2 linked regions of the Tomitella gaofuii genome follow. The protein of the gene in region 1 interacts with the protein of each later gene in a pairwise test. Links are inferred from orthologs where the notes say so. Each region holds a gene or a part of one and is shown in the gene's direction. Other genes may lie near its edges.

The links.
Region 2: the proteins of ileS (region 1) and H4F70_RS21180 interact in binary tests that used the Escherichia coli proteins (3 or more experiments, as listed by UniProt). The link is inferred for Tomitella gaofuii from one-to-one orthologs.

Annotation. Positions count from the first base shown.
Region 1 is NZ_CP059900.1:2,920,390-2,929,027, reverse strand. The notes cover bases 4,954-8,638. They hold ileS (isoleucine--tRNA ligase), read left to right. Parts: upstream 4,954-5,339; coding sequence 5,340-8,438; downstream 8,439-8,638. Other genes in these bases: H4F70_RS13500 (DNA polymerase IV), read left to right, coding at 8,519-8,638. In the rest of the region: cell division protein FtsZ, read left to right, coding at 1-901; peptidoglycan editing factor PgeF, read left to right, coding at 943-1,680; H4F70_RS13530 (YggS family pyridoxal phosphate-dependent enzyme), read left to right, coding at 1,677-2,435; H4F70_RS13525 (cell division protein SepF), read left to right, coding at 2,539-3,159; H4F70_RS13520 (YggT family protein), read left to right, coding at 3,305-3,595; DivIVA-like cell division protein Wag31, read left to right, coding at 3,706-4,599; H4F70_RS13510 (hypothetical protein), read left to right, coding at 4,670-4,936. UniProt on the Escherichia coli protein: Catalyzes the attachment of isoleucine to tRNA(Ile). As IleRS can inadvertently accommodate and process structurally similar amino acids such as valine, to avoid such errors it has two additional distinct tRNA(Ile)-dependent editing activities.
Region 2 is NZ_CP059900.1:2,564,062-2,579,149, reverse strand. The notes cover bases 5,676-8,484. They hold H4F70_RS21180 (substrate-binding domain-containing protein), read left to right. Parts: upstream 5,676-6,578; coding sequence 6,579-7,391; downstream 7,392-8,484. Other genes in these bases: H4F70_RS11960 (hypothetical protein), read left to right, coding at 7,791-8,471; H4F70_RS11965 (hypothetical protein), read right to left, coding at 7,423-7,677. Also shown: ATP-dependent RNA helicase HrpA, read right to left, coding at 1-2,549; H4F70_RS11980 (ribokinase), read left to right, coding at 2,951-3,871; H4F70_RS11975 (sugar ABC transporter ATP-binding protein), read left to right, coding at 3,868-5,424; alkylhydroperoxidase, AhpD family, read right to left, coding at 8,559-9,083; H4F70_RS11950 (peroxiredoxin), read right to left, coding at 9,086-9,673; H4F70_RS11945 (LysR substrate-binding domain-containing protein), read left to right, coding at 9,898-10,830; H4F70_RS11940 (LysR substrate-binding domain-containing protein), read right to left, coding at 10,889-11,725; H4F70_RS11935 (hypothetical protein), read left to right, coding at 11,987-12,301; H4F70_RS11930 (enoyl-CoA hydratase), read left to right, coding at 12,256-13,059; H4F70_RS11925 (DUF4203 domain-containing protein), read right to left, coding at 13,079-13,714; H4F70_RS11920 (DUF5997 family protein), read left to right, coding at 13,778-14,155; H4F70_RS11915 (DEAD/DEAH box helicase), read right to left, coding at 14,174-15,088. UniProt on the Escherichia coli protein: Part of the ABC transporter complex RbsABC involved in ribose import. Binds ribose. Also serves as the primary chemoreceptor for chemotaxis.

The DNA of each region.
Region 1 (8,638 bases):
CATCGCGCGCAAGCTCGGCGCGCTCACCATCGGGGTCGTCACCCGGCCGTTCTCGTTCGAGGGCAAGCGCCGGGGCGGCCAGGCCGAGGCGGGCATCACGACCCTCCGCGAGTCGTGCGACACGCTCATCGTCATCCCCAACGACCGCCTGTTGCAGCTCGGCGACGCTGCGGTGAGCCTCATGGACGCGTTCCGCTCGGCCGACGAGGTCCTCCTCAACGGCGTCCAGGGCATCACCGACCTCATCACCACCCCGGGGCTGATCAACGTCGACTTCGCCGACGTCAAGTCGGTGATGTCCGGGGCCGGCAGCGCCCTGATGGGGATCGGCTCCTCGCGGGGGGAGGGGCGCTCGCTCAAGGCGGCGGAGTCCGCGATCAACTCGCCGCTGCTCGAGGCGTCGATGGACGGCGCGCACGGCGTGCTCATCTCCATCGCCGGCGGCAGCGACCTGGGGCTGTTCGAGATCAACGAGGCCGCCTCGCTGGTCCAGGAGTCGGCGCACATCGAGGCCAACATCATCTTCGGCACGGTGATCGACGATTCGCTGGGCGACGAGGTCCGGGTGACGGTCATCGCCGCGGGGTTCGACGGCGGTGCGCCGCAGAACAAGCAGATCGACGCCGGGGTCGAATCGCGCGGCCGCTCGACGATCGACGCGGGCCGCGCCGGCCAGATCGGGCAGTCGCGGGCCGGAGCCTCCGGCGACGCGTCCGACCGGCCGCAGCCGGTCACCTTCCCCGCTCCCGCGTCCTCCGGGGCCGCCGCTGAGTCGGCCCAGCGCGGCGGGGGGGTGCGCGGCGGTGCCGAGCGAGGCGGCGCCGAGCGAGGCGGCGCCGAGCGTGAGGTGATCGACGACCTCGACGACGACGTCGACGTCCCGCCGTTCATGCGGAGGTGAGGACAGTCACCGGAGCGGTGCACGCAGGCCCGCCGGCGCGCATGGTGTTCACCACGCGCGCCGGCGGAGTCTCGGATGCGCCCTACGACTCGTTCAATCTCGGCGACCATGTGGGAGACGATCCCGGCGCGGTCGCCGCCAACCGCGCGCGGCTGGCCGGCGCGCTGGGGCTCGCCCCGCCTCGGCTGGTGTGGATGGAACAGGTGCATTCGCGCAATGTCACCGTCGTGGACGGGCCTGTGGGCTGGGCAGTGGAGGTGACGGACGCGCTCGTCACGACCGAGCCGGACCTCGCGCTGGTGGTGCTCACGGCCGACTGCGTGCCCGTCCTGCTCGCGGACGAGGAGGCGGGCGTGATCGCGGCGGTGCACGCGGGCCGGATCGGCGCGCGCATCGGCATCGTCCCGCGTGCGATCGAGGCCATGGCCGGGCTGGGGGCGCGGCCGGAACGGATCGGCGCGCTGCTGGGTCCGGCGGCGTGCGGCGGCTGCTACGAGGTGCCGCCGCACATGCAGGCCGACGTGGAGGAGTATCTGCCCGGCAGCGCCTGCCGCACGCGCAAGGCCACGACGGGGCTGGACATCCGCGCCGGGGTCGCGCGGCAACTGGGCGCGGCGGGCGTGGAATCGGTCGTGGTGGACCCGCGCTGCACCATCGAGGACACGACGCTGTTCAGCCACCGGCGGGGCGCGCCCACCGGACGTCTCGCCGGAGTCGTCTGGCGGCCGTCGGCGGGGGGCCCGGCGACGGGGGGGTCGACCACGGGGGGACGGTCATGACCGCGCAGGCGGGCGGCGACCGCGCGGCCGAACTGGCCGGCGGTCTCGCCGCCGCCCGCGAGCGCATCGCGGGGGCGTGCGCCGCGGCCGGCCGCGCCCCGGGTTCGGTGACGCTGATCGCGGTGACGAAGCGCTTCCCGGCGTCGGACGCGGCGGCCCTCGCGCGGCTCGGCGCGGAGGACCTCGGCGAATCGCGGGAGCAGGAGGCCGGGCCCAAGGCGGAGGATTGCGCCCGGCTTCTGTCCGCCGCCGGCGGACCGAGCGCGCCGCCGCGCTGGCACATGGTGGGCCGGCTGCAGCGGAACAAGGCGCGGGCGGCGGCCCGTTGGGCGCACGCCGTCCATTCCGTGGATTCGCTCCGGCTCGCGCACGCCCTCGCGCGTGCGACGGCGTCGGCGCTGGACGCCGGCGAGCGGACCGCGCCGCTGGAGGTCTACCTGCAGGTGAGCCTCGACGGCGACCCGGCGCGCGGCGGCGTGTCCGCCGCCGACCTCGACGAGCTCGCGGATCAGGTGGAGGCGGCGGAATCCATGCGGCTCGCGGGGCTCATGGCGGTGGCGCCGCGGCAGGAGGAACCGGACGCGGCGTTCGCCCGGCTCGCCGGTGTCCGCGCGGCGTTCCTCCGGCGCCATCCGCAGGCCGGGGGCCTGTCCGCCGGGATGTCGGGCGACCTCGAATCGGCCATCGCACACGGATCGACCTGTGTGCGTGTCGGTACCGCGATCATGGGTGCGCGGCCGATAGTCTCGCCATGAACGGCGGGATCCACGGTCCTCCCGCCGGACCGCAGCACAACCCGTCCGCAGTGCACAGTCCACAGCCCAGCCACGATCCGCCGCAGCAAGGAAGGTCTATTCGATGAGCAGCCTGCAAAAGTTCAAGGCGTACTTCGGGATGGTGCCGCTCGAGGACTTCGATGACGACTACCTCGACGAGCCCGGGCCGCGCCGGGGGCTGGACGACGGTTACGACGAGTACGACCGGGAGTACGACGGCATGCGCGGCGACTACCCCGCCGGACCCCGCGGATACGAGGACGACCGCTACGCGCCGGGGCGTGGGCGGCTCGAGTCGGTCCCGCCGCGGGGCGGGAGCCGGCCCGCGCCGATGGCGGGGACCCGCGGCGCGCTGGCGATGGATGCGCGGCCGGAGCCGCGGGTGGAGCCGCGCCGTGCCGCTTCGCTGTTCGACGAGTCCGGGGGCATGGCGAAGATCACGACCCTCCGCCCCCGCGACTACAGCGAGGCCCGCACCATCGGCGAGCAGTTCCGCGACGGGGTGCCCGTCATCATGGACCTCGTCGAGATGAGCAACGCCGACGCGAAGCGCCTCGTCGACTTCGCGGCAGGCCTCGCCTTCGCCCTGCGTGGCTCGTTCGACAAGGTGGCTACGAAGGTGTTCCTTCTCTCACCCGCGGAGATCGACGTCTCCGCGGAAGACCGTCGCCGGCTGGTGGAGACGGGCTTCTACTCCAAGTGAGTCCCGCCGGCAGGAACCCCCGTCGCGTCCGCGCGGCGGGGGTTCCGCATGTCATGGCCCGGGGGCGTGCGCGGCGGGCGCGCCGGACGGTCGCGCCGGTCACCCGGCGTGGGGTGCGCCGCCGCTTTCGGGCAGAGTGATGGGCATGGCTGCGCTCGAGGTCGTCTACGTCCTTCTCTATATTTTCTGGTTCTGCCTCATCGGCCGCGTCATCGTGGAGTTCATCCGCTCGTTCGCGCGCGACTGGCACCCCAAGGGGATCCTCGTGGTGCTGCTCGAGGCGCTGTTCACGATCTCCGATCCGCCGGTGAAGCTGCTGCGCAAGCTGATCCCGCCGGTGCGCATGGGGCAGGTCCGACTGGACCTGTCGATCCTCGTGCTGATGCTGATCCTGTTCGTGCTCATCAGCGTCGTGGGGCGTTTCATGTACGCATGAGCGGTGTTCGTGATGCACGATCGTGACCTGATGTGACAGGATGGGCGGCAGTGAACTGCGATGGCCGGGTCTCTCTCGGCTGCCCATGTATGCGATAGGGGAACACTCCAATGCCGCTTACTCCGGCCGACGTCCACAATGTGGCGTTCAGCAAGCCGCCCATTGGCAAGCGTGGCTACAACGAGGACGAGGTAGACCAGTTCCTCGACCTCGTCGAGGCCGAGCTGGCCCGGCTCGTAGAGGAGAACTCGGACCTGTCGCAGCGGGTCTCCGAGCTCGAATCCGAGCTGGCCGACGCCGAGAAGAAGGCCTCGTCCGCCACCGGCGCGTCCGCCGCCGCCGCGACGGCGGCCCCGGCCGCCCAGACGCCCTCCCCGACGTCGACCCCCGCCTCGACGGGTGCTTCGTCGTCGGGTGTCACGGCAGACGTCAAGGAGCAGTCCTCGTCGGACAAGTCGGCCGGCGCCGCATCCGGTTCCTCGGTGGCGGCGGCCACCGAGGCCGCCCACGTGCAGGCTGCCAAGCTGTTGGCGCTCGCGCAGGAGACGGCGGACAGGCTCACCGGCGACGCCAAGTCGGAGTCGGACAAGACGCTCTCCGACGCGCGCAGCACGTCGGAGAAGCTCGTCTCGGACGCCCGCGCCAACTCGGAGAAGATGGTCACCGATGCGCGCACCAAGGCGGACTCCATGCTCGCCGAGGCCCGGCAGAAGTCCGAGGCGCTGCTGGCGGATGCGCGCACCCGCTCCGAGAACCAGCTCAAGCAGGCCCAGGACAAGGCCGCGGCGCTGCAGGCGGATGCGGAGAAGAAGCACACCGAGGTCATGGGCACCATCAACGAGCAGCGCACCAAGCTCGAAGGTGAGATCGAGTCGCTGCGCACCTATGAGCGCGAGTACCGGACACGCCTGAAGACCTACCTGGAGGGGCAGCTCGAGGAGCTGAACCAGCGCGGGTCCGCCGCACCGGTGGACAACTCGTCCGAGGTCCGCGACCGCAAGTAGTGACCGCCAGCAGCCGTACCCGCGCGCTGCGCCCGCCCGTCGTGCGCCGCCGGACACTCAGGAGGACCCGATGCTGATCGCAGCCCTGGTCGTGACCCTCGTCGGGTTCGTCCTGCTGGTCGTCGCGCTGGTGATCAGCTCGGTGGCCTTCGCCTGGGCGTGCATCGGCGTGTGCATCGTCGGATTCGTGCTGCTGGTGATCGACATCATCCGCGGGCGGCGCGGCGGTGACGGCACCGCGGCGGACGACGAGGCGCAGCAGGAACGCGGCGACGGGACCGGTGACGACGGCGATGAGGTGGCCGCCGGTCACGGCGCGCAGGACGAGGCCGACTAGAGTCGGCATGAGTGCGGTCCCCCCCATCGGGACCGCGGCGATGATCCGGCGATCACCGGGGAGCCTCCGGAAGAACAGCGGCACGCACGCCGGCCCGCACCGCGGGTCGGCGTCCGCCGCCCAGTAGACCCGGACGGGCGGGCCCGTCACAGCCCTCACGAGCGACCCTGCCCGCACGGCGCGGCCGGGTAAGCGGGGTGGTACCGCGGCGCAGGCGCGTCGTCCCCGTGCCGAGTCAAGGTGGCCCGCATCGCGGGCGCACGAGGAAACTGGCACGTAGGGAGCCTGAACAGTGACCGACCCCGCACACCCCGGATCCGGCGGCAGCAGTACCGTCGGCGCGGCCTACCCGCGTGTAGACCTCACCGGCGGCCACAGCAAGGGTTCCGCCGACTTCCCGGCGATGGAGGAGCGCGTGCTCGCGTTCTGGGCCGCGGACGGCACCTTCCAGGAGAGCATGCGCCGGCGCGCGGGCGCCGAGGAGTTCGTCTTCTACGACGGGCCCCCGTTCGCCAACGGCCTGCCGCACTACGGGCACCTGCTCACCGGGTACGTCAAGGACATCGTGCCCCGGTACCAGACCATGCGCGGCAAGCTCGTCGACCGGCGCTTCGGATGGGACACGCACGGCCTGCCCGCGGAGCTGGAGGCCGAGCGTCAACTGGGCATCACGGACAAGTCGCAGATCGACACCATGGGCATCGCGGCGTTCAACGAGGCGTGCCGGACCTCCGTGCTCAAGTACACCGACGAATGGCGCGAGTACGTCACCCGGCAGGCGCGCTGGGTCGACTTCGACCGCGACTACAAGACGCTCGACGTCACCTTCATGGAATCGGTGATCTGGGCGTTCAAGCAGCTCTACGACAAGGGGCTGGCCTACGAGGGCTACCGGGTGCTCCCGTACTGCTGGCGCGACGAGACGCCGCTGTCCAACCACGAGCTGCGGATGGACGACGACGTCTACAAGTCGCGCCAGGACCCGGCGATCACCGTGGGGTTCCGGGTCGACGGCAACGGCGCGGGCCCGTTCGAGCGGCTCGACGGGGCGCACCTGCTGGTGTGGACCACCACGCCGTGGACGTTGCCGTCCAACATGGCCGCCGCCGTGCACCCGGAGGTCCGCTACGTGCTCGTGGCGGGACCGGGCGGGCGGCGCGCCCTGCTGGCCGAAGCGCGCGTGGGCGCCTACGCCAAGGAACTGGGGGAGAGCCCGGAGGTGCTCGCGCACTTCACCGGCGAGGAGCTGCTGGGTCTGCGCTACGTGCCGCCGTTCCCGTACTTCGCCGGTGCCGAGAACGCCTTCCGGGTGCTCGCGGCCGACTACGTCACCACCGACGACGGCACCGGCATCGTGCACATCGCGCCCGCCTACGGCGAGGACGACAAGGTGGTCACCGACGCCGCCGGGATCACCCCGGTCACGCCGGTGGACGCGCGCGGCCGGTTCGACGAGCAGGTGCCCGACTACGCGGGCGAGCTGGTCTTCGACGCGAACCCGCGGATCATCCGCGACCTGAAGGACGCCTCGGGCCCGGTCGCGGCGGGCGGCGCCTGGCTGGTGCGGCACGAGACCTACGAGCACTCCTATCCGCATTGCTGGCGGTGCGGCAACCCGCTGATCTACCGCGCGGTGTCCTCCTGGTTCATCAAGGTCACCGAGTTCCGCGACCGCATGGTGGAGCTCAACGAACAGATCACCTGGTATCCGTCGCACATCGGCCGCGGGCAGTTCGGCAAGTGGGTCGAGGGTGCGCGCGACTGGTCCATCTCCCGCAACCGCTACTGGGGCACGCCGATCCCGGTGTGGGTGTCCGACGACGCCGAGCACCCCCGCGTCGACGTGTACGGCAGCCTCGACGAGCTCGAGCGCGACTTCGGGGTGCGCCCGGCCGACCTGCACCGTCCGTACATCGACGAGCTCACCCGCCCCAACCCGGACGATCCGACGGGGCGCGCCACGATGCGGCGCATCCCGGACGTGCTCGACGTGTGGTTCGACTCCGGGTCGATGCCGTACGCGCAGGTGCACTACCCGTTCGACAACGGCGAGTGGTTCGACTCGCACTTCCCCGGCGACTTCATCGTCGAATACATCGGGCAGACCCGCGGATGGTTCTACACCCTGCACGTCCTGTCGACGGCGATCTTCGACCGGCCGGCGTTCCGCACGTGCGTGTCGCACGGGATCGTGCTCGGCGACGACGGCCAGAAGATGAGCAAGTCCAAGCGCAACTATCCGGACGTCTCCGAGGTGTTCGACCGCGACGGCTCCGACGCGATGCGCTGGTTCCTCATGTCGTCACCGATTCTGCGCGGCGGCAACCTCGTCGTCACCGAGCAGGGCATCCGCGAGGGCGTGCGGCAGGCGTTGCTGCCGCTGTGGAATTCGTGGGGCTTCCTGCAGCTCTACGCTGAGCGCCCGGGCGAGTGGCGCACCGATTCTCAGCACGTCCTCGACCGGTACATCCTGGCCAAGCTCGCGCTGTGCCGCGACGAGATGACCGCCGCACTCGACGATCTCGACGTGGCGCGCGCCTGCGATCTGCTGCGGGGCTTCTGCGACGCGCTCACCAACTGGTACGTGCGCCGCTCGCGGCCGCGGTTCTGGGCGGGCGGCGAGGCGGAGCCGGACGCGTTCGACACGCTGCACACGGTGCTCGAGGTGCTCACCCGCCTGGCGGCGCCGCTGCTCCCGCTGGCCACCGAGGTGATCTGGCGCGGGCTCACCGGCGGACGTTCGGTGCACCTCACCGACTGGCCGGAACCGGACCTGCTGCCCGCCGACCCGCAGCTGGTGGCGGCCATGGACGAGGTCCGCGGCGTGTGCTCCGCGGCGCTGGGCGTGCGCAAGGCCAACAAGCTGCGCGTGCGCCTGCCGCTACGGTTCCTCACCGTGGCGGCCGAGGGGTCCGGTGCGCTGCGGCCGTTCACCGACCTCATCGCCGACGAGGTGAACGTGAAGAACGTCGAACTCACCACGGATGTCGACACGCACGGCCGGTTCGAACTCGTCGTCAACGCGCGGGCCGCGGGTCCGCGCCTGGGCAAGGACGTGCAGAAGGTCATCAAGGCGGTCAAGTCCGGCGACTGGGCGCAGGAGGCGGACGGCACCGTCGTCGCGGCGGGCATCGCGCTCGTCGACGGCGAGTTCACCAGCCGGCTCGTCGCCGCGGAGGAGGACTCCACCGCGGCGCTGCCCGGCGGCGCCGGCCTCGTGGTGCTCGACACGACCGTGACCGAGGAGCTCGAGGCCGAGGGCTGGGCGAAGGACCGCATCCGCGAACTGCAGGACGCCCGCCGCAGCGCGGGCCTGGACATCTCGGACCGCATCCGCCTGACTCTCGACGTGCCGGACCGGTTCGCGGAGCGTGCGCGCGTGCACGGCGACCTCATCGCCGGCGAGGTCCTCGCCACCGAGCTCGCCTTCGCCAGGGTCGACGGCGACGATGCGGCGGTGGACCTGGGCGACGGCGTGCGGGCCGTGCTGGACAGGGTGTGACTCCGCAGGCTGCGCGGCGGCGGTGACCGGTCGGCGGCGGTGACGGTGTGGTGACGGGCACGCAGCGCTGGGTGCTGCACATGGACATGGACTCGTTCTTCGCGTCCGTGGAGCAGCTGACGCGGCCGACGCTGCGCGGCCGTCCGGTGCTGGTCGGCGGTGCGGGCCCGCGCGGGGTCGTCGCGGGGGCGAGCTACGAG
Region 2 (15,088 bases), 350 kb from region 1 along the record:
TAGTCCAACTCGAGGCGCACTCCGCCCTGCAGCCAGGCGTCGGGATAGTCGGCGCCTGCGACGGTATCGGCGTCGTCGTTGGTGACGGTGTCCGCGGTGAAGTCGAGGAGCGCCGGGTCGGTGCGCCGCGCCTTCTTCCACCAGGAGTCGAAATGGCGGCCGGAGACGATGTCGGCGGGCAGGCGTCGGTCGTAGAAGTCGAACAGGTCGTCGTCGCGGACGACGATGTCGCGCCGGCGGGCCCGGTCCTCCAGGTCGAGCGCGTCCTCGAGCAGCGATCGGTTGTGCGTGAGGAAGGCGTGGTCGGACCGCCACTCTCCCTGCACCAGCGCGTGGCGGATGAACAGGTCGCGCGAAGCCTCCCGGTCCACCCGGCCGTACGGTGCGAGCCGCCGCGCGATGAGCGGGACGCCGTAGAGCGTCACCTTCTCGTAGGCCATCGGCGCGGCATGCTTGATCGACCAGTGCGGCTCGGAGTAGGAATGCTTGACAAGGTCCGGCGCGAGCTTCTCCACCCATTCGGGCTCGATGCGGGCCACCTCGCGCGCCCACAGCCGGGAGGTCTCGACGAGTTCTCCGGCCATCACCCACCGCGGTTGGCCCTTGAACAGGCTCGACCCGGGGAAGATGGCGAACCGGGCGCCGCGGGCCCCCAGGTAGTCGCGCTTGTCGCCGTCGCGGGCGCCGATGTGCGACAGCAGGCCGGACAGCAGCGCCTGGTGGATCGTGTCTTCGGACGCCGGCGCATCGTTGGCCTGCCAGCCCATCTCGCGCGCGATCTGCCGCAACTGCCCGTGCAGGTCCTGCCACTCCCGGATGCGCATGAAGTGCAGGTACTCCGCCTTGCACATCCTGCGGTACGCGCTCGAGCCCAGCGCATTGCGCTGCTCGCGCAGGTAGTCCCAGAGCCGCAGCCGGGCCAGGAAGTCCGACCCCTTCACGGCGAACCTGGCGTGCCGGGCGTCGGCGTCCTGCTGGTGGTCGGCGGGCCGCTCACGCACGTCCTGCATCGAGATGGCGGAGACGATGATCAGCAGTTCACGCAGGCACCCTGTGCGCTGCGCCTCGAGCAGCATGCGGCCCATCCGCGGGTCCACCGGCAGCCGCGCGAGCGACCGGCCGGTGTCGGTGAGCCGGTGCTGCGCGCCACGCCCGGTCTGCCCGCCTCGGACGATGGCGCCGAGCTCTTCGAGCAGCGTCAGGCCGTCCCGCACGGCCCGCGGGTCGGGGGGTTCGACGAAGGGGAACGCGGCGAGGTCGCCGAGGCCCAGCGCGGTCATCTGCAGGATGACTGCGGCGAGGTTGGTGCGCAGGATCTCCGGCTCGGTGAAGGCGGGACGCGCTTCGAAGTCGTCTTCCGAATACAGACGGATGCAGATGCCGTCCGCGACGCGACCGCACCGACCGGCGCGCTGGCGCGCGGAGGCTTGGGAGATCGGCTCGATCGGCAGCCGCTGCACCTTGGTGCGCACCGAGTACCGGGAGATCCGGGCCGTGCCGGGGTCGACGACGTACCGGATCCCGGGGACGGTCAGGGAGGTTTCGGCCACGTTGGTGGACAGCACGATGCGCCGGCCGGTGTGGGCGGTGAACACGCGGTGCTGCTCGGCGGCCGAGAGTCGCGAGTACAGCGGGAGGATCTCCGTGTTCCGGTATCGGCGCTCGCGCAAGGCGTCGGCGGTGTCGCGGATCTCGCGTTCGCCGGCGAGGAACACCAGGATGTCGCCCGGCCCGGCGGCGACGAGTTCGTCCACCGCCGCGCCGATCGCTTCGAGCGGATCCCGATCCACGAGCATCGGCGCATCGGCGGTGCCGCGCTCGACGGTGAGCGGGCGGTACCGCATCTCGACGGGGAAGGTGCGCCCGGAGACCTCGATGATGGGCGCCGCAGCGCCGTCGACGGCGAAATGCTCGGCGAAGCGTTCCGGGTCGATGGTGGCCGAGGTGATGATGACCTTGAGGTCGGGGCGCCGTGGCAGCAGCTGCTTGAGGTATCCGAGGATGAAGTCGATGTTGAGGCTGCGCTCGTGGGCCTCGTCGATGATGAGGACGTCGTAGCGCCGCAGCATCCGATCGCGCTGGATCTCGTTGAGGAGGATGCCGTCGGTCATCACCTTGATCAACGTGTCGTCGGTGACGTGGTCGGTGAAGCGCACTGTGTAACCGACGGTGTCGCCCAGGGGCCTGTCGAGTTCTTCGGCGACGCGTTCGGCGACGGTGCGCGCGGCGATGCGGCGCGGCTGGGTGTGTCCGATCAGGCCCCGCACACCCAGGCCCAGCTCCAGGCACATCTTCGGCAGCTGCGTGGTCTTGCCGGAGCCGGTCTCGCCGGCGACGATGACCACCTGGTTCTCCGCGATGGCCTTTTTGACGTCGTCGCGCCGGGCGCTCACCGGCAGCGCCTCGGGATAGGAGACCGCGGGCGCCGACGCGCGTCTGCGTTCGACGCGCTGCTGCGAGGCGGTGATCAGGTCGTCCACCGCGGCAAGCTCGGCGAGTGCGGGTGCGCCGTCGATGCGCCGCCGCAGGCGGTGCTCGTCGCGGAGCATCACCGCGTCGAGCCGTGCGCGCAGTGCGCGCCGGCGTGCCGTGGCCTCGGGTCCGTCGTCGCGCTGCGGCGCCTCCGGTGCGCCGGAGGGGCCCTGCGGGCCGCGACGCCGCCGTCCACCGCGGCGGCGGCGTGATACTGAGGCGCCGGCGGGCGGCGGTTGCTTCGGAGTCATCTCCGTTCCAGGCTAACGGTGCCGGACGGCCGGCGATGATCGGCCGTGCCCGCGTGTGACGTGATCGGCGCGGCGTGCGACGCAGCGGAAACCGGCCCGGCCGGAGCGAAGTGGCGCGAGTGTGGCCCGCGCGCGCCGGTTCCGTGTTTGACTACGGCCGACCCGTCAACCGACGCCGCACGGACGCGGAGCACCTGCCGCGCGGCGTGAGCCAGGAGGTCCACCGCATGGTCGAGCACATGCCCGGGGAGCGGGCGGCGGAGATCGTCGTCGTCGGCTCGGCGAACCTCGACACGACGGCGCACGTGCCCAGGCTGCCGGCTCCGGGGGAGACGGTGCTGGGCGGGGACACCGGCGAGTCGGTGGGCGGCAAGGGCGCCAACCAGGCGGTGGCCGCGGCGCGGCTGGGGCGCAGCGTCGCGCTCGTCGGGAGGGTCGGCGACGACCCGGCGGGCCGGCGCATCCGGGAGGCGCTGACCGCGCAGGGCGTGCGGGTCGATCATCTCGGCTCCACCGCCGGCAGCGGGTCCGGGGCGGCGCTCATCGTCGTCGACGAGTCCGGGGAGAACATGATCGTCGTCGCGCCGGGGGCCAACAGCTCGCTGTCCACCGCGCACGTGCGCGGGGCGCGGGAGTTGCTGGCCCGGGCGGCCGCGGTCGTGTGCCAGCTGGAGATTCCGGAGGACGCGGTGGCCGAGGCCGTCCGGCAGGCCGGCGGCCGGGTGATCCTCAACCCTTCGCCGGTGCGGCCGGTGCCGCCGGAGGTGATGGCGCGGGTGGACGTGCTCATCGTCAACCGTTCCGAGCTCGGCGCGATCGCCGGGGCTCCCGAACCGCGGACTGTCGATGACGCCGCCGCGCTGGCCGCGGGCGTGGACGGCCCGCGCGCGGTGGTGGTGACGCTCGGAGCCGACGGCGCGCTGGTCGACGGGGGCACGCGGGTGCACGTGCCGGCGGTGCGGGTGCCCACGGTGGTGGACCCGACCGGTGCCGGGGACACTTTCTGCGGGGCGCTCACCGACGCCCTCGTGCGCGGCGAGGCACTGGAGGACGCGGTGCGCTGGGCCGTGCGCGCGGCGGCGATCGCGGTGACGGGCGCGGGCGCGCAGTCCGCCATGCCCACCGCAGCGCAGCTGGAGACGGCATGATGTGGGGCCGCGGGGCAGGGGCACGGCGGACGGACGGCCCCAACACGCTCGAACGCGACGCCGACGACACGTCGCCGGTGCACCTGCAGTTGCGCGGCGTCGGCAAGGTCTACCCGGGCGTGCGGGCGCTCGACGGGGTGGACTTCGACGTGCACGGCGGCGAGGTGCACGTGCTGCTCGGCGAGAACGGCGCGGGCAAGAGCACGCTGATCAAGATGATGGCGGGCGTGCACCGGCCGGACAGCGGCGAGATGCGCGTGGACGGGCGGCCCGTGCACCTGCACGGGCCGGGCGGTGCCGAGGCGCTGGGCATCTCCACGATCCACCAGGAGATGTCGCTGGTCCCGCAGCTCACCGTCGCCGAGAACATCTACCTGGGGCGTCAGCCGCGCAGGCTGGGGATCGTCGACGTGCGGACGATGCGCCGCCGGGCGCGGGAGCTGCTCGCCGAGGCCGGGCTGGCGATCGACGCGGATGCGACGGTGTCGGACCTGGGCGTGGCGCAGCGGCAGTTGGTGGAGATCGCGAAGGCCCTCAGCATCGACACCCGCATCCTCGTGATGGACGAACCCACCGCGGTGCTCAGCGCGGGCGAGGTCGACGCGCTGTTCGCCATCGTCGACGACCTCCGCTCGCGCGGCGTCGGCGTCGTGTTCATCTCGCACCTGCTCGACGAGGTCGCCCGCATCGGCGACAGGGTCACGGTGCTGCGGGACGGCGGCAAGGTGGGCGAGGTGCCGGCGTCCACCGGCGTGGAGGAACTGGTGCGGCTGATGGTGGGCAGGACCATCGACCAGCAGTATCCGCGGCGCGACAACCCCGTCGGCGAGCCGGTGCTGCAGGTGACCGGCCTGTCCAGCGCCGGCCGGTTCGAGGAGGTGGACCTGGAGGTGCGCGCCGGCGAGGTGGTCGGCATCGGCGGGCTCGTCGGAGCGGGCCGCACGGAGGTGGCGCGCGCCGTCTTCGGCGCAGACCACTACGACGCGGGGCGCATCGCGGTGGCGGGCGCGCCGGTGCGCGGCGGCGATGTCGTCGCCGCCTACCGGGCGGGCATCGCGTTGGTGCCGGAGGACCGCGCCGGGCAGGGCCTGGTGCTGGGCGCCTCCGTCGAGGAGAACCTGTGCCTGGCCACGCTGGCCGAACGCACCAGCCTGGGTCTGGTGGACCGCCGCGAGCAGCGCCGGCAGGCCGTCGAATCCGTGCGGCGGATGGGCATCAAGGTGCACAGCGTCGACCAGCCCGCCATGACGCTGTCCGGAGGCAACCAGCAGAAGATCGTCATCGGCAAGTGGTTGATGGCCCGTCCTCGCGTGCTGATCCTCGACGAGCCCAGCAGGGGGATCGACGTGGGCGCGCGGGCCGAGATCTACGCGCTCATCGGCGAGCTGACCGCGCAGGGCGCTGCGATCCTCGTGATCTCCAGTGACCTGCCGGAGTTGCTGGGGCTCAGCGACCGCGTACTGGTGATGGCGGACGGGCGCATCCGCGGAGAACTTTCCGGCGACGACGCAACCCAGGAGCGGGTCATGGCGCTCGCAGTGACGGAAGGATGACGACGGTGTCGGAGAACCCGAACGACCCCGTTCCGCCCGCAGACCAGGACCGCGGTCCGCTGGAACGGATCCGCGGCTGGCGGCCGTCGGTGTCGCTGCGCAGCACCGGCGGCCCGGTCGCGGCGCTCGTGCTGCTCGTGCTGGCGCTCGCGATCGCATCCCCGGACTTCCTGACGTCGAACAACCTGCTCAACGTCGGCATCCAGGCGTCGGTGGTCGCGGTGCTGGCGTTCGGCATGACCTTCGTCATCGTCAGCGGCGGCATCGACCTGTCGGTGGGGTCGGTCGCCGGCCTGTCCGGCATCGTCATGGGGTGGACCGTCACCTCGGCCGGGGTGCCGCTGTGGCTGGCGGTCCTCGCCGGGCTGGCGGCGGGCGCCGTCGCGGGGGTGGTCTCCGGGCTGCTCATCACCGCCGGCCGCGTGCCGCCGTTCATCGCCACCCTGGCGATGCTGTCGATGGCGCGCGGGCTTGCCCTGGTGGTCGCCGACGGGCGGCCCATCGGGGTGGGCGGCTGGGTCGCGACCATGGGCAGCGGCGAGCTGTTCGGCTTCCTGCCGTATCCGGTGCTGGTCCTGATCGCCGCCGCGCTGCTCACCGGTTTCATCCTGCGCCGCACCTACGCCGGGCGCGCGATGTATGCGATCGGCGGCAACGAGGAGGCCGCGCGTCTGTCCGGCATCCGCGTGTCGCGCCAGCAGCTGCTCATCTACGCCCTGTCCGGGCTGTTCGCGGCGGTGGCCGGCATCCTGCTGGCGGCACGGCTGGCATCGGCGCAGCCGGAGGCCGGCACGGGCTACGAGCTCGACGCCATCGCGGCCGTGGTGATCGGCGGCGCCAGCCTCGTCGGCGGCGCGGGAACCGCCATCGGCACCCTGGTGGGCGCGCTCATCCTCGCGGTGCTCCGCAATGGACTGAATCTCCTGGAGGTTTCGGCGTTCTGGCAGCAGTTCGTGATCGGCGCGGTCATCGCGCTGGCGGTGCTGTTCGACACGCTGCGCCGCCGCCGTCGTTCCGGTGCGGGCGGGGGGATCCTGCGGTCCAAGGCGGTGCGCCGTGGCGGGGCGATCGTGCTGGTGCTCGTGCTGATCGGCGCGATCTGGGGCGCCGTCGCGCGGCAGGGCTCGGGCGGCGCGGGACAGGTGCGCATCGCGATGTCGCTGTCCACGCTCAACAACCCGTTCTTCGTCGGTGTGCGGGACGGCGCGGAGCGCGAGGCGGCGGCCCAGGGCGTCGCGCTGTCGGTGACCGATGCGGGCTCGGACGCCACCCGCCAGGCCAACGACGTGCAGAACGCCATCGCCCGCAGCAGCGACGTCATCGTCGTCAACCCCGTGGACTCCGACGCGATCGTCCCGTCCGTCAACGCCGCCAACGCCGCGGGCATCCCGGTGATCGCGCTGGACCGCGCGCCGAGCGGCGGGATCGTGGTCACCACCGTCGCGTCCGACAACGTCGAGGGCGGCCGCCTGGCGGCGCGGCAGCTGGCGCGGTTGGTGGGTGCGGGCCCGGTCGTGGTGCTCGAAGGAACGCCGGGCACGTCGGCGGCGCGCGAGAGGGGCGAGGGCTTCAATTCCGAGATCGCGAAGTTCCCGCAGATCCAGGTGGTGGCGCGGCAGCCCGCGGACTTCGATCGGACGAAGGCCCTCAACGTGATGTCCAACCTGCTGCAGGCGCATCCGGATGTCCGTGGCGTGTTCGCGGCGAACGACGAGATGGCGCTGGGCGCCGTCAAGGCGCTGGGGGCACGCGCCGGGACGGACGTGAAAGTGGTCGGATTCGACGGCACACCGCAGGGATTGGCCGCGGTGGACGCCGGGACGATCAACGCGGACATCGCACAGCAGCCGGAGGAGCTCGGCGCGGAGGCGATTCGGCAGGCCGTGGCCGCCGCAGGCGAGGAGCCTCCGGAGGAGTCGGGCGCCCCGCACAAAGTTCCCGTGCGGGTGATCACCGGGGACCGGTGATCGCCGGGGATGCGGTTCCTGCTGCCGTGGGCTATCGACGGTTCCGGCGCAGGGAAGACAATGCGCGTCGGACGGTGGACAGCGGCCGGCGGCGCTCGGCGGCGAGCGGCACGCCGGCCGTCTCCGTCGCCGCCGCGCGCGCGTGCCGCTGATGGAGGCGCTCGCGGATCTCGTCGGGGGAGTAGGCGCGCCGGGACCTCTCCGACCGGGCCACCAGCACCCCCGATGCGACGACGCCGGCGGCGCCCGCCAGCCCGAGCGCCTTCCACATGGTGTCCTTGCGCATTCCGTCCTCCTGTTGCGGTGCCCGTCGGTCATCGAGGGATGATCACGATGATGCCGCATGTGCGATGCGGCCGGGCGACGCCGGCGTGGCCGGGGCCATGGCAGGATCGCGGAATGGCACTGCACGCGAACGGCATCACCCTCGAGGAGGCCGCCGGCGCCGCCCGCACCGGCGACATCTGGATCTTCCGCGGCGTCTCGGGCGCGGACAAGGCGATCCGCGCGCTCACCAACAGCCCGGTCAACCACGTGGGCATGGCCGTGGTGCTCGAGGATCTGCCGCCGCTGCTGTGGCACGCGGAGATGGGCAAGTCGCTCCCGGACATGTGGACCGGCACCCGGCACCGCGGAGTCCAGCTGCACGACCTGCGGGACGCCGTGCGGGTCTGGGCACACCGATACGGGCAGAGCGCGTGGCTGCGGCAGATCAGTGTGGAGGTGACGGCGCCGCAGGAGGATGCGCTGCTGCGCACCGTCGCGCGCCTGGACGGCACGCCGTTCCCGTCGACGGCACGGTTGGCCGCGCGGTGGTTCCGCGGCCGCGTGCCGCGGCGGCCCTCCCGTGGAGGTGGCAGCGCGGCGTCGGCCGTGACGTGGGAGAGCGCGTACTGTGCGCAGGTCGTCGCCCACACCTACGAGCAGATGGGGTTGCTGCGCCGCGGCCGCGATTCCGGCTGGTACGACCCGGGGCGATTCTGGAGCGGGGACAGGCTGCCGTTGGTGCCCGGCGTCGAACTGGGCGCGGAGATCGCGGTGCGGGTTCCCGAGAACAGGGAGAGCGACAGCGGGGAGTAAAGCGGGAACGGCTCCGCACCGTCGTGAGGTGCGGAGCCGTTCCCGGTGCCTGCGGCGCCGCGCGGCGGTTGCTGCTGGGCTGGTGCGCTACTTGGCGGCCTCGATCTCGACGGCCTGGGCGACGCCCGCCATGGTCGCGGCCACCTTGACCGCTTCCCACACCTGCTCCTTGGTGAGCCCCTCCTTGCGGACGGTGGCGTCGTGCGCGGCCGTGCAATCGTGGCAGCCGTTGATCGTGGAGACCGCGAGCGACCACAGCTCGAAGTCGGCCTTCTCCACGCCGGGATTGCCGATGATGTTCATCCGCAGGCCCATCTTCACCTGCGCGTAGTCGCTTCCGAGGAACGACTTGGCGCGGTAGGCCACGTTGTTCATGCCCATGATGGTGGCGGCGCCGAGCGCCGCGTCGAACGCGGCGTCCGACAGGTGCCCGCGCGCCTCATCGGAGATCTCGGAGAACACGGTGGCCGACTTGCTCGCGGCCGCGGCCGCGAGCATCGTGCCCCACAGCTGCTGCTCGTTGAGCTCCGTGGAGCGCGACAGCGAGCTCAGGTTGAGCTTGAGGTCCTTGGCGTATTCGGGCAGCGAGTTCTTCAGGTTGTCGATGCTCATGCTCAGAGTGCTTCCTTGACCAGCTCGCCGGCGTCGATCGTCGGGTCGCCCTTCTTCCAGTTGCAGGCGCACAGCTCGTCGGACTGCAGCGCGTCGAGCACGCGGAGGACCTCGTCGACGTTGCGCCCCACCGAGCCGGCCGTCACGGAGACGAACTGGATCTCGTTGTTGGGGTCGACGATGAAGGTCGCCCGGTCGGCGACGCCGTCCGCGTTGAGCACACCCGTGGCCTCGACCAGTTCACGCTTGAGGTCGGAGAGCATGGGGAAGGGGAGGGTCTTGAGATCCTCGTGCTGCGCACGCCACTGGAAGTGCACGAACTCGTTGTCCACCGAGGCGCCGAGCACCTGCGCGTCACGGTCGGCGAACTCGTCGTTGAGCTTGCCGAAGGCGGCGATCTCGGTGGGGCACACGAAGGTGAAGTCCTTGGGCCAGAAGAAGATCACGCGCCACTTGCCGGCGTAGTCGTCGCTGGTGACCGTCGAGAAGTAGTCCTCGGGCTGCTGCGCGTCGACCTGCGACAGATCGCCGCCGATGAGGGCGGTGAGGCTGTAGGAGGGGAACTGGTCGCCGATGGTGAGGAGAGCCACTGGGATAACTCCTTGTCGTTGTGGTGCGGCGGGGTGTCCGCCGCGTCGGTGCCGGCGTGGGGTGCGCCGGCCGAAGGTCCGGGAACGGCGGACGATGGCCCGCCACGGCGTGTGATCCACGCCGCAGAACGTTGTGGTCGTCCGACCTGCTCCGAACTCCCTTCACCACTATGCACCAGAAACCAGAAAAGGTAAAGCCTCTAGGTTGATGTAGACTCATTGCTGTGATTGATGAATCCTATCGTCCCACGGTGGCGCAACTGCGGGCGTTCGTCGCGGTCGCCGAGTATCGCCACTTCAGTACCGCGGCACAGCGTCTGGGTGTGAGTCAGCCCACCTTGTCGCAGGCGCTCGCATCGCTGGAATCGGGGCTCGGAGTGGTGCTCATGGAGCGCAGCACCCGCAAGGTCCTGGTCACCGAGGCGGGACGGGAGCTGCTCGGCAAGGCGCTCGCCGCGCTGGAGGCGGTGGACGGGTTCGTCACCGCGGCAGCGGGAATCGGCAGCGGAATGGTGGGCGGACTGCGGATCGGGATGATCCCCACCGTCGCCCCCTACCTGCTGCCCGCGGCGCTGCCCGCGCTCGGGGCGGCCTACCCGGACCTGCACCCGCACCTGGTGGAGGACCAGACCGAGCGGCTCCTCGACGCCCTGCGGGGCGGCGCGCTCGACGTGGCGGTGATCGCACTGCCGTCGGGCGCCGCGGGCCTGGTGGAGATCCCCCTGTTCGACGAGGACTTCGTCCTCGTCCTTCCGGAGGAGCATCCGCTCGCCGGCCGGGACGACTTGTCCGCCGACGTGCTCGACGAACTGCCGTTGCTGCTGCTCGACGAGGGGCACTGCCTGCGCGACCAGACGCTCGACCTGTGCCGGCTCGTGGGCGCCACGCCGGCGTTGGGGGACACGCGCGCTACGTCGCTGGCCACGGTGGTGCAGTGCGTCGGGGGAGGACTCGGGGTCACCCTGGTGCCGGAGTCGGCGGTGCCGGCGGAGACCACGCGCGCCGGATTGGCGACGGCGCGGTTCGCGGACCCGGCGCCGGGACGGACGATCGGGCTGGTCTACCGCAAGTCCACGGGGCGGCACGACGATTTCCGCTCGCTGGCGGTCGAACTGGCGGCATGCGCACCGGCCGGCCGGGCGTACGCGGTCGACTGAACCGCACCTGCGTCCACAGGGCTGGCGACTGCCGCGAAAGGGGCTGCGTGGCGAGCGATCAGCGGCGCCTGCGCTTGGGCCGGCCCGCCGGCCGGCCACGGCGCGGCCCGGAGGTGCGCCTGCCGCCGGCGGAACCCTTGCCGCCCGCGTTCCCCTTGGCACCTTTCGTCCCCCCGGCGCCGGCCGATCCTCCGGACCCCTTCCGCGCGGGACCGCCGGACCGGCGCGCGGGCCCGCCGGTGCCCCGCGAGCTGTTGGCGGTGCGGCCGCGCACGATCCCGATGAACTCGTCCATCAGCTCGGTCGACCGGTCCTCCCGCCACACCAGGGCCACCTGGGACTGTGCGACCCGTTTGCGCGTGGCCGAGTCGGGCTCCTCCAAGGGGCGGTAGACGAGGTCCTTGCGGTGGTGCAGGCGGGCGAGCGACTGGGGAAGCGCCACCAGGCCCACCCCCGCTGCCACCAGCGCGAGCGCATCCGGGATCGTGGCGGGACGCTGATAGGACGGGGTGCCGGGCGGCGCGTTCCAGTCGAGCACGTCGTCGAGCGGGTGGTGGACGATCTCGTCGTCGAGGTCCTCCGGGGTGAGCGACTCGGCGAGTGTCAGCACGTGGTCCTTGGGCATCATCACGACGGTGACCTCGGTGTAGAGGGGGATCGCGTGCAGGCCCTCGCGGTCGATGGGCAGGCGCACCAGTGCGGCGTCGGCGTCGTCCGCGCGTACCGCGGCCAGGCCGTCGGCGCTCGCCGCGGGGATCAGCTCGAGCGGCACGTCGGGCAGGCGCTGTTCCCACACGCGGGCCCACTTGCCGGGCGTGGCACCGGGGGTGAAGGCGAGACGGAAGCGCGGCGCCGCGGCCTCGCCGGCGTCGGGGGGAGTCGGGGAGTCGGGCACCGCGCCAGAATACCGGGGCCGGGCCGTTCCCGGCGGTGCGGAGGACGGAACCGCGGCCGCCCCGGCGTGCGTCTCAGTAGTAGTGCCGAGGGGCAGGACATGGGATACACGACGGAGTTCACGGGGCGGTTCACGGTCGAACCGCCTTGGAACGAGGACGAGCGCGACCACCTGCGGTGGTTCGCGAACATCCGTCACGAGTAGGGGACCCTGGAGACGCGCAGCCGGGACCTGCTGCCGCTGAATCAGGACGCGCTGGGCATGTCCAGGCGCACGGAACCGTGGGTGCCGCGCGTGGACGAACCGAAGCTGCCCGGTCTGTGGTGCCAGTGGGTGCCGACGGACGACGGGGCGGAGCTCGCGTGGGACGGCCTGGAGACGTTCTATCGCGCCGCAGACCGGCTGCGCTTCCTCATCGGCACCTTCCTGCGCCGGGGGCCGGCGGGGCGCGAGCGTCCCGCCGGATCCCCGCGGCGTGCCGGGCCGCGAAATCTCCCGCGCGCCGCGGGATCGCCCGTAGTGTCCGGAGAATGGAATTCGTTCTCGTGGACCGGCCACGCCCGGAGATCGCGCTGATCACCCTCAACCGCCCCGAACGCATGAACGCCATGGCCTTCGATGTCATGGTTCCGCTGCGCGACGAGCTCGAACGCATCAGCAACGACAACTCGGTGCGCGCTGTGGTGCTCACCGGGGCCGGTGCGGGGTTCTGCTCGGGCGCCGACCAGCAGTCGGCGGGCCGCATCCCGCACACCGAGGGGCTGACCCGCGCCACGGTCGCGCTGCGGTCGATGGAGATCCTCGACCAGGTGGTGACCACTCTGCGGTCGATGCACCAGCCGGTGATCTCCGCGATCAACGGCGCGGCGATCGGCGGGGGACTGTGCATGGCGCTGTCGACGGACATCCGGGTGGCTTCCACCGCCGCGTACTTCCGCGCCGCGGGCATCAACAACGGGCTCACGGCCAGCGAACTGGGCCTGAGCTATCTGCTGCCGCGCGCGATCGGCACCTCGCGGGCCTCCGAGATCATGCTCACCGGCCGCGACGTCGGCGCCGAGGAGGCCGAACGGATCGGGCTGGTCTCGCGTCTCACCGAGCCCGACGACCTGCTCGAGACGTGCTTCGCGATGGGCGAGGCCATCGCCGGGTTCTCGAGACCGGGTATCGAGCTGACCAAGCGCACGTTGTGGTCGGGCATGGACGCCGGGAGCCTCGCGCAGCACATGAACCAGGAGGGCCTGGGGCAGTTGCTGATCCGGCTGCTCACCGGGAACTTCGAGGAAGCCACGGCGGCGCGCAAGGAGGGCCGGGCGGCGGTGTTCCAGGACTGAGCGCGGGTCCGCCGGCCCGTCACCGGCGGCCGGAGCGCCACCGCTCCCGGATCACGGGGGCGCGGCCGTACGCCCGCGCCTGCGTTGCACCGCCGAGCACCACCAGCGCTGCATACAGCGCGAACCACCACCAGCCGTCCTCGATGGCCGTGGTGATGGCGGCCCGGTGGAAGTCGGCGGTGTCGAGGGTGCCGGTGAGCAGCATCACCGCGCCGACGAGGGTCACCGCGCCGCTGAGCACACTGACCACCACCAGCAGGACGGCGGGCAGGTCCACCGCGAGCGCCACCCCGGCGAGCAGCAGCCCGAGCAGGACGCCGACGAGGATGACGGCCCAGTTCCACTCCACGTCGGCCGCGACCATCGCGGCGGCCCCGAGAGCGAAGCCGACGGCGGCCATCGCGACGATCACGGCGACCGCGTAGTACAGGTAGGCGAGCAGCAGGAACACGATCGCCACGGCGATGCCGACGGCCCACCCGAGCCCGGTGCCGAGGAACTCGTCGCCGGTGGCGGAGGCCACCACGCCGGCCCCGAGCGAGAGGCCCGCGAAACCGCCCCACAGCGCGATGACCACACGCATGGCGGCGAGCCCGCGGAAGCAGAACACGGCGCCCACGATCAGGGCGAGGATCCCCACGACGATGTCGGCCATGGTGCGAGGGTATCCGGGCCGGGCGTCCGGGCGGGATCGAAGCGGGCGGATAAGCTCTGCGGTATGACCGCGCGCAAGAAACCCCAGATGCTCAAGCCGTCGACGGCCGCGAAGAAGCTCGGCATCCACCTGCCCGCCACACCCGACGAGTTCCGGGACGGCACGGTCTCGCGTGAGGAGATGGCTGCGCTGCTGCAGGACCCGCCGCAGTGGCTCACGGACCTGCGCGCGCAAGGGCCGCATCCGCGGCCGGTCGTCGCGGAGAAGCTGGGCGTGTCGATCGCGGGCCTGGCCCGCGCCGGAGTCGACGAGGCCCTCACCACCGCACAGATCGACGCGCTGCTCGCCGACAGGCCGGAGTGGCTGCGCCGTGAACGCGACGTACAGGCCGGGGTGCGCGCCGAGAACCGGCGGATCAGCCGCCGGCGCGGCGCCGAGTAGCGCCCTGCGCCCGCCCGCTCACCCGGCGACGACGGACAGGGTGTCCAGCACCACCTCGCCGGAGTCTTCGGACGCGGCCATGTCCACCTCGGCCACCAGGGCCCAGCCGTGGTCGCCGTCGGGGTCGTCGAGCGTCTGCCGCAGGCGACAGGTGGGCTCGCCGTCCTCGTTCGTGGTCTCGGACGCGCTGAACATCTGAGGACCGCGCGCTTCGGGGCCGGTGAGCATCTCGCCGTACTCGTCGAAGAACGGGGCGAACGCCTCGGCCCATTCGTCGGCCGTGGGATCGAACTCCCACTGCTCCAGTGCCGTCCAGTCCCGGCGAGCGATCGTCTGCACCAGGTGGAACATGGCGTTGCGCAGCATGATCCGGAACGCGCGCGGGTTGGCGGTGATCGAGCGCGTGGTCTCGCCGTGGAAGGCCTTCTCCGCGGCCTCCTGCGAGGGGGCGGACGGGTCCACCAGCTCCTCCCACTCGTCGAGCAGGCTCGAATCGACCTGGCGGATCAGTTCGCCGAGCCATGCGATGATGTCGTCGAGCTCGTCGCTGCGCATCTCCACGGGGACGGTCTGGCGCAGCGCCCGGTAGGCGTCCGCGAGGTACCGCAGCACGGTGCCCTCGGAACGAGACAGGCCGTAGCGCGAGATCAGGTCGGAGAAGGTCATCGCGTTCTCGATCATGTCGCGCACCACCGACTTCGGCGACAGCGCGAACTCGCTGAGCCACGGGTGTGATTCGCGGTAGGTCTCGTACGCCGGCGCGAGCAGCTCTTCGAGCGGCTTCGGCCAGGTGACCTCCTCCAGCAGCTCCATGCGCTCCTCGTACTCGATGCCCTCCGCCTTCATCTCGGCCACGGCCTCGCCGCGTGCGGCATGCTGCTGTGCGCGCAGCACCTGGCGCGGGTCGTCGAGCGTCGCCTCCACCACCGAGAT